DNA from 2 places in the Dietzia sp. B32 genome. Region 2 is predicted to be linked to the other one. Evidence: predicted binding sites of a transcription regulator. Region 2 holds the regulator's gene; the other holds the start of a gene.
What was found. Region 2 encodes LexA, which represses DNA repair genes until DNA is damaged. Its sites were predicted from a motif close to CGAACANNTGTTCG; they were not measured.
Positions count from the first base shown of each region.

Region 1: a site for LexA is predicted at 2,128-2,141, ahead of L8M95_RS08645 (HNH endonuclease signature motif containing protein). Genes of this name have one in related genera too.

Region 1 is NZ_CP093845.1:1,816,432-1,820,832, forward strand. Features, by position in the region: gene arsB (ACR3 family arsenite efflux transporter) at 1-161, opposite strand, end outside; gene L8M95_RS08645 (HNH endonuclease signature motif containing protein) at 313-2,073, opposite strand; gene L8M95_RS08650 (metalloregulator ArsR/SmtB family transcription factor) at 2,203-2,553, shown strand; gene L8M95_RS08655 (SulP family inorganic anion transporter) at 2,565-4,079, opposite strand; gene L8M95_RS08660 (MerR family transcriptional regulator) at 4,194-4,401, shown strand, end outside.
Region 2 is NZ_CP093845.1:392,787-397,187, reverse strand. Features, by position in the region: gene dapF (diaminopimelate epimerase) at 111-1,001, shown strand; gene hflX (GTPase HflX) at 1,055-2,503, shown strand; gene lexA (transcriptional repressor LexA) at 2,545-3,213, opposite strand; gene L8M95_RS01895 (DUF3806 domain-containing protein) at 3,709-3,900, shown strand; gene nrdR (transcriptional regulator NrdR) at 4,012-4,401, shown strand, end outside.

The DNA.
Region 1 (4,401 bases), 1.4 Mb from region 2:
TACATCATCACGAGCAGCCCCAGCGCGATCGGCACGGAGATCCCGCCGATCTCGACGGCCTCGAGCGCCTCGGCGATCCCCGGCACGACACGGCCCAGCAGCAGCCCCAGTGCCATGGCGGCGATGATCCAGACCGCGAGGTAGCGATCCAGGAGGGACATCCTCGCCGCCACAGGCGTGTCGAGATCTGCAGTGGTCGAAGGGCCGGCGGTCGCCGAAGGCTGGAGGTTCACGCCCCGACAGTATGGGATGCATCGATGACCGTCAATGCATAGGAGGCGGGGCCCGACTGCCCGGCTTCCGGCTGCGTCGTCAGAAGGGTGGTGGGTCGATGATGTCGTCGAGGCGTTGGCGGTGGTGGTCGAGTAGGAGGGTGCGGATGCCGAGTTCGATGGTGCTGGCGTGTGGGGCGTTGCGGTCCCACCAGCGGCTGGACTCGGCCGGTGGGGTGGGGATGGTGTCGGTGGCGGCGGCGGTGTCCCCTGTTGCGGTGCGGGCACGTTCGGTGCGGTGGCGTTCGGCGTTGTGGCGGGCGGCGCGGCGGGACCAGTAGGTCGGTTCGGCGTCGGCCCGTTCGTCGCCGGCGGGGTCGGGGGTGCGGCGTTGCTGACGGGCCCAGGCCTGGGTCTCGGTGTGGGCGTGTTCGCGCCGGTAGTCGGCCAGTGGGCCGGAGGGTCGGGTGAGCATGGTCGAGCCCTCGGGGGTGGTCACGGTCAGGGTGCCATCGGGGTGGAGGTGGTAGCGCCAGTCGGAGAAGGTCTTGAACCGGTGGTGGCGCCGGCACATCGCGGCGAGGTTGGCCTCGGTGGTGTGCCCGCCACGCTCGGGGTCGGCGTGATCGAACGGCACCACATGGTCCAGATCACAGGCCTCGGCCGGGATCGCGCAGCCGGGGTGGCGGCAGGTGCCGTCGCGCAGTCGGATGCGGCGGGCCAGGTCGGCGCCGGGCCGATAGGTCAGGGCGGCCCGGGCGTCGTCGGCGGCCCCGATCCGCGGATCGACGGCCTCAAACGTGGCCCCGTCGCTGGTGGCGAGCATGTCGAGCAGGGCCTGCAGGGCGGCCTGGCCGGTGCGGGTGAACTCCACCCGGGCCCCGCCGTCGTCGCGGGCGTGATTGCCGGTGGCGATGACGGTGACCCGTGGCCGCAACGGCGCCACCCCGGCACCCGCGGTGGCGGACTGGCCCGCGGCGGAGGGCTGGCCGGGGCCGACGTCGCCGCACACCAGAGACATCAACGCGTCGGCGCGGCGTTCGGCCAGGGAGTAGTCGTCGACCTCACCGGCGGCCTCACCATCACCGTCGCCATCGCGGGCGTTGGCGGCGGCGTCGGCGGCAGCTGCGGCGTCGGCGGCCCGGTGGTCGGCCACGCGCTGGTCGAGGGCCTCGGCCAGGACGGCGGCTTCCTCGGTTGCCAGGATCGCCGAGATGGTGGACATCCCGTCGATGCCTTTGTTCACGCGTACCCCGCGGGTGCGGGCGGCTTCCTGGCGGCGCAGGCGGATCCCATTGGCGTCGTAGCCGGCGATGATGGCATCGACGTTGCTGCGGATGGCTTTCTCGCCCAGGCGGATCCCGCCCTCGATCGCGGCGAGGTACTCGTCGACGACCTGTTGCTGCACCAAATCGAGCACGTCGACGTGGACGGTGGCCATTTGTGAGGCGAGCACCTCGGCGGCGCGCTGGTCCAGACGCCCCTGCGCCATCGCGGTCAGGATCGCCGGGTACCGGGTGTGCAGGTCGAAGGCGAAGGAGATCATGGTGGTGGCCCGCCGGGACGAGATCGCCATCGCCTCAACCACGTACCCGGTCGCGACGTCGATGGGATCGACCACCGCATGCCCGGGCCGGCATTCACCGCCGCCCGCCCCGGACTCCTCCCGGCGCTGGCATTCGAGGAACAACTCGTAACACGCCACGAACCGGCGTGCCGCTGCACGATTCTCGCCCATCCAGCCCGCACGCGCCGCCGCCCGCAGACCCGACAACGAACTCGAGGAACCAGACGAGGCGGACGAGCCGGGCGAGGCGGGCGAGGCGGGGCCAGCGGCCGCGCGATCCGCGTCCTCCTGCATCCACCCACCCCCTCCGTCGTCGCCAACCCGGTATCGAACCTGTGTTCTATTGTACGTACAGACGTTCGAACTTTCAAGGGTTGACCCACTCATGTATGCGAGGGCCCCGGCCGCGCGTAACCTGGAGACATGACCACGCCCGTTCCCGCCGACGCCTGCTGCATCGCGGGCGAGAACGGGCCCCTGGGCCAGACCGAGGCCGAGGCCGCCGCCTCCCGCTTCAAGGCCCTGGCGGACCCCATGCGGCTACGCCTGCTCTCGCAGATCGCCGCGGCCAACTGCAGCGACGTGTGCGGCTGCACGCTGACCGAACCCCTCGGGATCACGCAGCCCACGGTCAGTCATCACATGAAGAAGCTCGTCGAAGCCGGCCTGGTGACCCGCGAGCAGCGGGGTCGGATGGCGCACTACAGCATCGTCCCGGAGGCGTTCGATCAGATCCGGGACATCGTCGACGTGCGCGGGTCCGCGCGGGACTGATCGCTGCCCGCTCAGAAACCCCCGCCGAGGTTGCCCGACAGCTTTTCGAGCCGCTCCTGACTGGCGCCGTCCAGGCCGATCACCGAGAGGGTCTTCCCCTTGGCCGCGTACTTCTGTTGCACGGCGTCGAGGGTGGCGACGGTGGAGGCGTCCCAGATATCGGCCTCGGTGAGGTCGAGGATGACGTGCTCCGGGTCGCCGGCGTAGTCGAACTGGTAGACCAGATCGTTGCTCGACGCCCAGAACAGTTCGCCGGTGACCCGGTAGGTGCGGGTGTCCACCTCGCCGTCGTCGTCGGTGTCCAGCTCGGCCACCTTCTCCACGGTGGTCATCCGCGCGACGCGTCGCGCGAACATCACCATGGCGGTGAGGACCCCCGCCACGACACCGATCGCCAGGTTGCTCGTCCACACCGTCGCCACGACGGTGACCAGCATGACGAGCGTCTCCGACAGCGGCATCAGGCGCAGCGTGCGCGGGTGGATCGAATGCCAGTCCAGCGTGCCGACGGAGACCATGACCATCACCGCGACCAGTGCGGCCATGGGGATGAGTCCGACGATGTCGCCCAGGACGACGACGAGGACCAGCAGGAACACGCCGGCGAGCAGGGTGGACAGTCGCGTGCGGGCGCGGGACTCCTTGACGTTGATCATCGTCTGCCCGATCATCGCGCAGCCGCCCATCCCGCCGAAGAAGCCGGTGACGAGGTTGGCGACGCCCTGGCCCAGACCCTCGCGCGTCTTGTCGGAGTGGGTCTCGGTGATGTCGTCGACCAGCTTGGCGGTCATCAGGGACTCCATCAGCCCGACCAGCGCCATCGCCAGGGCGTAGGGGGCGATGATCCGGAGGGTCTCCAGCGTGAGGGGGACGTCGGGGAAAAGCAACGACGGCAGGGAGGTCGGGAGCTCACCCTGTTCGGACACGTCGGGAACGGACCAGCCCACCATGAGGACGACCGCCGTGATCGCGACGATGGCGATGAGCGGCGCCGGGACGACCGTGGTGACGCGGGGGAAGCCGACCATGATGACGATGCCCACCGCGACCAGCGGGTAGACCAGCCACGGCACACCCACCAGGTGCGGGATCTGCGCCATGAAGATGAGGATGGCCAGGGAGTTGACGAACCCGATCATCACCGAGCGCGGGATGAAGCGCATCAGCTTGGCCACGCCCAGCAGACTCAAGGCGATCTGGATGACACCACCGAGGAGGACGGTGGCGATGAGGTAGTCGAGCCCGTGGTCGGCAACGACCGGCGCGATCACCAGCGCGATCGCACCGGTGGCGGCGGAGATCATGGCGGGGCGGCCGCCGGTGAACGCGATGGTGACGGCCATCGTCACCGAGGCGAACAGTCCGACGCGGGGGTCGACCCCGGCGAGGATCGAGAACGAGATCGCCTCCGGGATGAGCGCCAGCGCGACCACCAGACCGGCCAGCACCTCGGTGCGCACTCTCGCAGGGGAGGAGAACGCGGCGCGGAAGGACGCCGCCACACCGGTCGGGAACTGCTCGCTCACGGATCACCTACAGTCGTCGTCAGACCCTCACGAAGCGTGAGGAACGAAAGCTACCGTAACGGGAGAGTTGTGACCGGGCCAAACGGCGGCGATCAGTACCAGGCCGAGCAGACCATGAAGATCGGCGAGGTCGCCGAACGCACCGAGCTGTCGATCCGCAGTCTGCGGCACTGGGACGAGGTGGGACTGGTGAGCCCGTCCGTCTACTCCCCCGGTGGCTTCCGGCTCTACACCGAGGCCGACGTCGAGCGGATCCTGCTCATCAGGCGCATGAAACCGCTGGGATTCAGCCTGGAGCGGATGCGGGAGTTCTGCCGGGCAC
Region 2 (4,401 bases):
CCTAGAGGTAGGGGACCGTTCTCCTGTCCGACTCTAGTGGGCGCCCCGTCCGGGTTCATCCGGCCTTTCCGCACTGCGGAACGATTACCGGAGCCGAGTACGATTTCGCCATGACTTCGACTCGCCCGGCTTCGCAGCCCGACGGTATCGCCTTCCTCAAGGGCCACGGGACCCTCAACGATTTCGTCATCCTCCCGGACGACGACGCCGACCTCGAACTGGATGAGGCCCTCGTGCGTGCGCTGTGCGACCGGCGCGGTGGTATCGGCGCGGACGGCGTGCTCAGGATCGCCACCGCCGGCGCCCTCGTCGACCGGGGGGTGCTGGCTTCCCTGCCCGACGGTGTCGACCGGGCGGACTGGTTCATGGACTACCGCAACGCGGACGGCTCGATCGCGGAGATGTGCGGGAACGGGGTCCGGGTCTTCGCCCACGCGCTCGTCGGGACCGGACGGGCGGAGGCGGGTTCGATCCCCGTGGGCACGCGGGCCGGCGCTCGCCCAGCCGAGGTCATCTCCTACTCGGGCGATGATGCCGTGGTGCGGGTGGACATGGGGGAGCCGCGACTGCTCGGGCTGTCCTCGGCGGAGATCGCGGGCCGCACCTTCGCGGGACTGGCCGTCGACATGGGCAATCCGCATCTGGCCTGCGTGGTCCCGGGTCTGGGAGCGGCGGACCTCGCCGCGTTGCGGGTGGAGCAGAGCCCGGTGTTCGACAGGGACTTCTTCCCCGACGGGGTCAACGTGGAGATCGCCACCCCGATGGTGGACGGCCGGGTCTCGATGCGTGTCCATGAGCGCGGTGCCGGGGAGACCATGTCCTGCGGCACCGGGATCGTGGCGACCGCGGTGGCCGCACTGGCCGACGCGGGGGAGGCGTCGGGAGACGTCGTCGTCGCGGTCCCGGGCGGCGAACTCGCGGTCGCTCTACGAGAGGGTGGATCCTCCCTCATCGGACCGTCGGCCCTCGTCGCCCACGGCCGATATCGTCGTAGGCATTAGCACACCGCTCCACACAGGACACCAGGGGCCCGGGTGTGAGAAGATGAACGCGAATGACTACTGATTACACGGCCGCTGATCGGCCGACACGCGACCTCGATCCATCCATCGGTGAGTTCCAGCTCGAGGAGAGATCCTCGATGCGCCGGGTGGCGGGGCTGTCCACCGAACTCCAGGACGTCAACGACGCCGAGTACCGCCAGCTCAGACTCGAACGGGTCGTGCTCGTGGGTGTCTGGACGGAGGGCTCCGCCGCCCAGGCCGACGCCGCGATGGCCGAACTCGCCCAGCTGGCCGAGACCGCGGGATCAGAGGTGTGCGATGCGCTCATCCAGCGACGCGACAAGCCCGACGCCGCGACGTACATCGGGTCGGGCAAGGTCAGTGTCCTCAAGGACGTGATCGCCGCGACCGGCGCCGACACCGTCATCTGCGACGGTGAACTCACCCCGGGACAGTTGCTCGCGCTGGAGAAGGCGGTCAACGTCAAGGTCATCGACCGCACCGCCCTGATCCTCGACATCTTCGCGCAGCACGCCACCAGCCGCGAGGGCAAGGCCCAGGTGACTCTCGCCCAGATGGAGTACATGCTTCCCCGCCTCCGCGGCTGGGGCGAGTCGTTGTCCCGTCAGGCCGGCGGGCGTGCCGGCAGCAACGGCGGCGTGGGTCTCCGAGGTCCGGGTGAGACCAAGATCGAGACCGACCGGCGTCGGATCCGCGAACGGATGGCACGTCTGCGGCGCGACATCAAGGGGATGAAACAGGCCCGCGACACCAAACGGCACCGTCGCCGTGCCACGCCCGTGCCCTCGATAGCGATCGCCGGATACACCAACGCCGGAAAGTCCAGTCTTCTCAATCGGATAACCGGTGCCGGGGTACTGGTCCAGAACGCCTTGTTCGCCACGCTCGACCCGACCACCCGGAAGGCCGAGCTGCCTGACGGCCGCGCGGTCGTCTTCACCGACACCGTGGGGTTCGTTCGTCATCTTCCGACCCAGTTGGTCGAGGCCTTCCGTTCCACACTGGAGGAGGTCGTCGACTCCGAACTTCTCCTCCATGTGGTGGACGGCTCGGATGCCTTTCCGCTCCGCCAGATCGAGGCGGTGCGCAAGGTGATCAACGAGGTGGTGGAGGAGCAGAACGCCGAGCGACCTCGTGAGCTGCTGGTGATCAACAAGGTGGACGCCGCGGATCCCGTCGTACTCACCGAGTTGCACCACGCGCTACCCGACGCCGTGTTCGTCTCGGCCGTCACCGGTCAGGGCGTCGACGAGCTGCTCGAGCGGATCACCCAGATCGTCGCTTCCGGGGACACCGAGGTCACCCTGGAGATCCCGTACTCCCGTGGGGACGTGGTGTCACGGGTCCACGCCGAGGGCGCGGTGGTCGAGGAGGAGCACACCGAAAACGGAACCCGGGTCATCGTCCGACTGCCCGCCTCAGTGGCGGGTGAACTCGACGAGTTCGCCGCCGACGGCTCACACGACGGCGCCGCCTGACCCCCACCGGGGACGGGCGGCGCGCCGTTCGAGTCCGGAGTTCAGAGCTTCCGGAACACCGTCACCACCTTGCCGAGGATCGTCGCGTGCTCTCCCGGGATGGGACTGAACGACGGATTGTGAGGTAGCAGCCAGACTCCGCTCGCGTCGTTGCGGAAGGTCTTGACCGTCGCCTCCCCGTCGATCATCGCCGCGACGATCTCACCGTTGTCCGCGACGTTCTGCCGCCGGACCACCACGAAGTCGCCGTCGCAGATCGCCGCGTCGATCATCGATTCCCCGACGACCTTGAGCATGAACAGGTCGCCGGATCCCACGAGGTCCGCGGGCAGCGGGAAGATCTCCTCGACGGCCTGTTCGGCGAGGATCGGACCGCCGGCGGCGATCCGGCCGAGCACGGGGACGTAGACGGGCTCGGAGGCGCCGCCGGGCCGCTGGGGCTCGGGCGTCGGCGAACGACGCCCGCGCGACTTCTGCCCGGGAACCCCGTGCACGTCCACCGCGCGCGGCTTGTGCGGGTCCCGGGTCAGGAAACCCTTCTTCTCGAGAGTCCGCAACTGATGAGCCACCGACGAGGTGGACTGCAACCCGACCGCGTCGCCGATCTCCCGGATGCTCGGCGGATAGCCGCGCTCCTTGACGGTGTCGTGGATGTGGAGGAGAACGCTCTTCTGTCGGTCCGTCAGCGACTCGAAGTCGGGCTTCGGCATCTCGTGTGGTCCCTTCGGCGAATGGATGTTCGACGTCTGTATCTGTGTACACCCTATCGCCCATGCGAACGTCGCGCCACACAGGTGTTCGAAATAATCGGGCCCGGAATGGTGACTGTGTCGGAGTCGCGTGATACAACTCTAGGAGAGTTCGGATTCGAACAGATGTACTGACACATACATACGGGTGTGCGAACACCACTCGCACACCGTATCGAGTAGGGAGTCACCATGACCGTTACGGAGTTGCAGTCACACGCACGTCCGACCGTGCGGTGGAGCGAGGTCTGCCCCGGCGACCATCGCGGGCGGTCCGCGGGCGTCGATCGTCCCGGCACCCCACAGAGTTCCCCGGGTAAGGGCAGCGCACAGCCCGGTCGCGTCCACCGTCGCCCCGCGGTTCGACCGGAGGGCAGCCGTCCCGCGGCGGCGTCGGCACGTGTCGACACCGTCGTCCGGCCGAGGGTGCCCGGCCGCCCCCTCGGCGTCACGTCTGTGGCACCGGGTCGCCGCGTGCTCGTCCGCCCGGCGTCGGCCGAGGGCGTGCGCGCCTGCCATATCGAGGCTCCTGTGGCCAGCGGCGTCGTCGACGACGTTCCTACGTGGGCGCTCCTGGCCTGCGGGATCGCGTTCGGAGTGATCCTGCTCTTCGCCGTGGCGTATCTCGGCGGGCCCGCCTACGCATGACCGGTCGTCGGGCCTCCTAGAATGAGTCGGGGACGGTGTACTGCCATCCCCGCATCCCGTCAGGCACGAGCCGGGACGCGTGAAGTCCGGTCGACGAAGGGCCCCACGGGAATGTACTGCCCGACATGCCACCACGAGGACTCCCGCGTGATCGATTCACGATCGGTCGACGAGGGGCAGGCGATCCGGCGTCGCCGGGAATGTCCGAGGTGCGGCCACCGGTTCACGACTCTCGAGACGCCGCTTCTGACTGTTCTCAAACGCAACGGGGTCACGGAGGCGTTCAGCCGGGACAAGGTGGTGCGCGGAGTCCGGCGTGCGTGCCAGGGACGAGCGGTCGACGAGGACGCCCTGCGCCGCCTCGCCCAACAGGTCGAGGACGCCGTCCGCGCCGGTGGCGTGTCCGAAGTCCCCGCCCATCAGATCGGTCTTGCCATCCTGGGCCCGCTACAGGACCTGGACGAGGTCGCCTACCTCCGCTTCGCCTCGGTGTACAAGCAG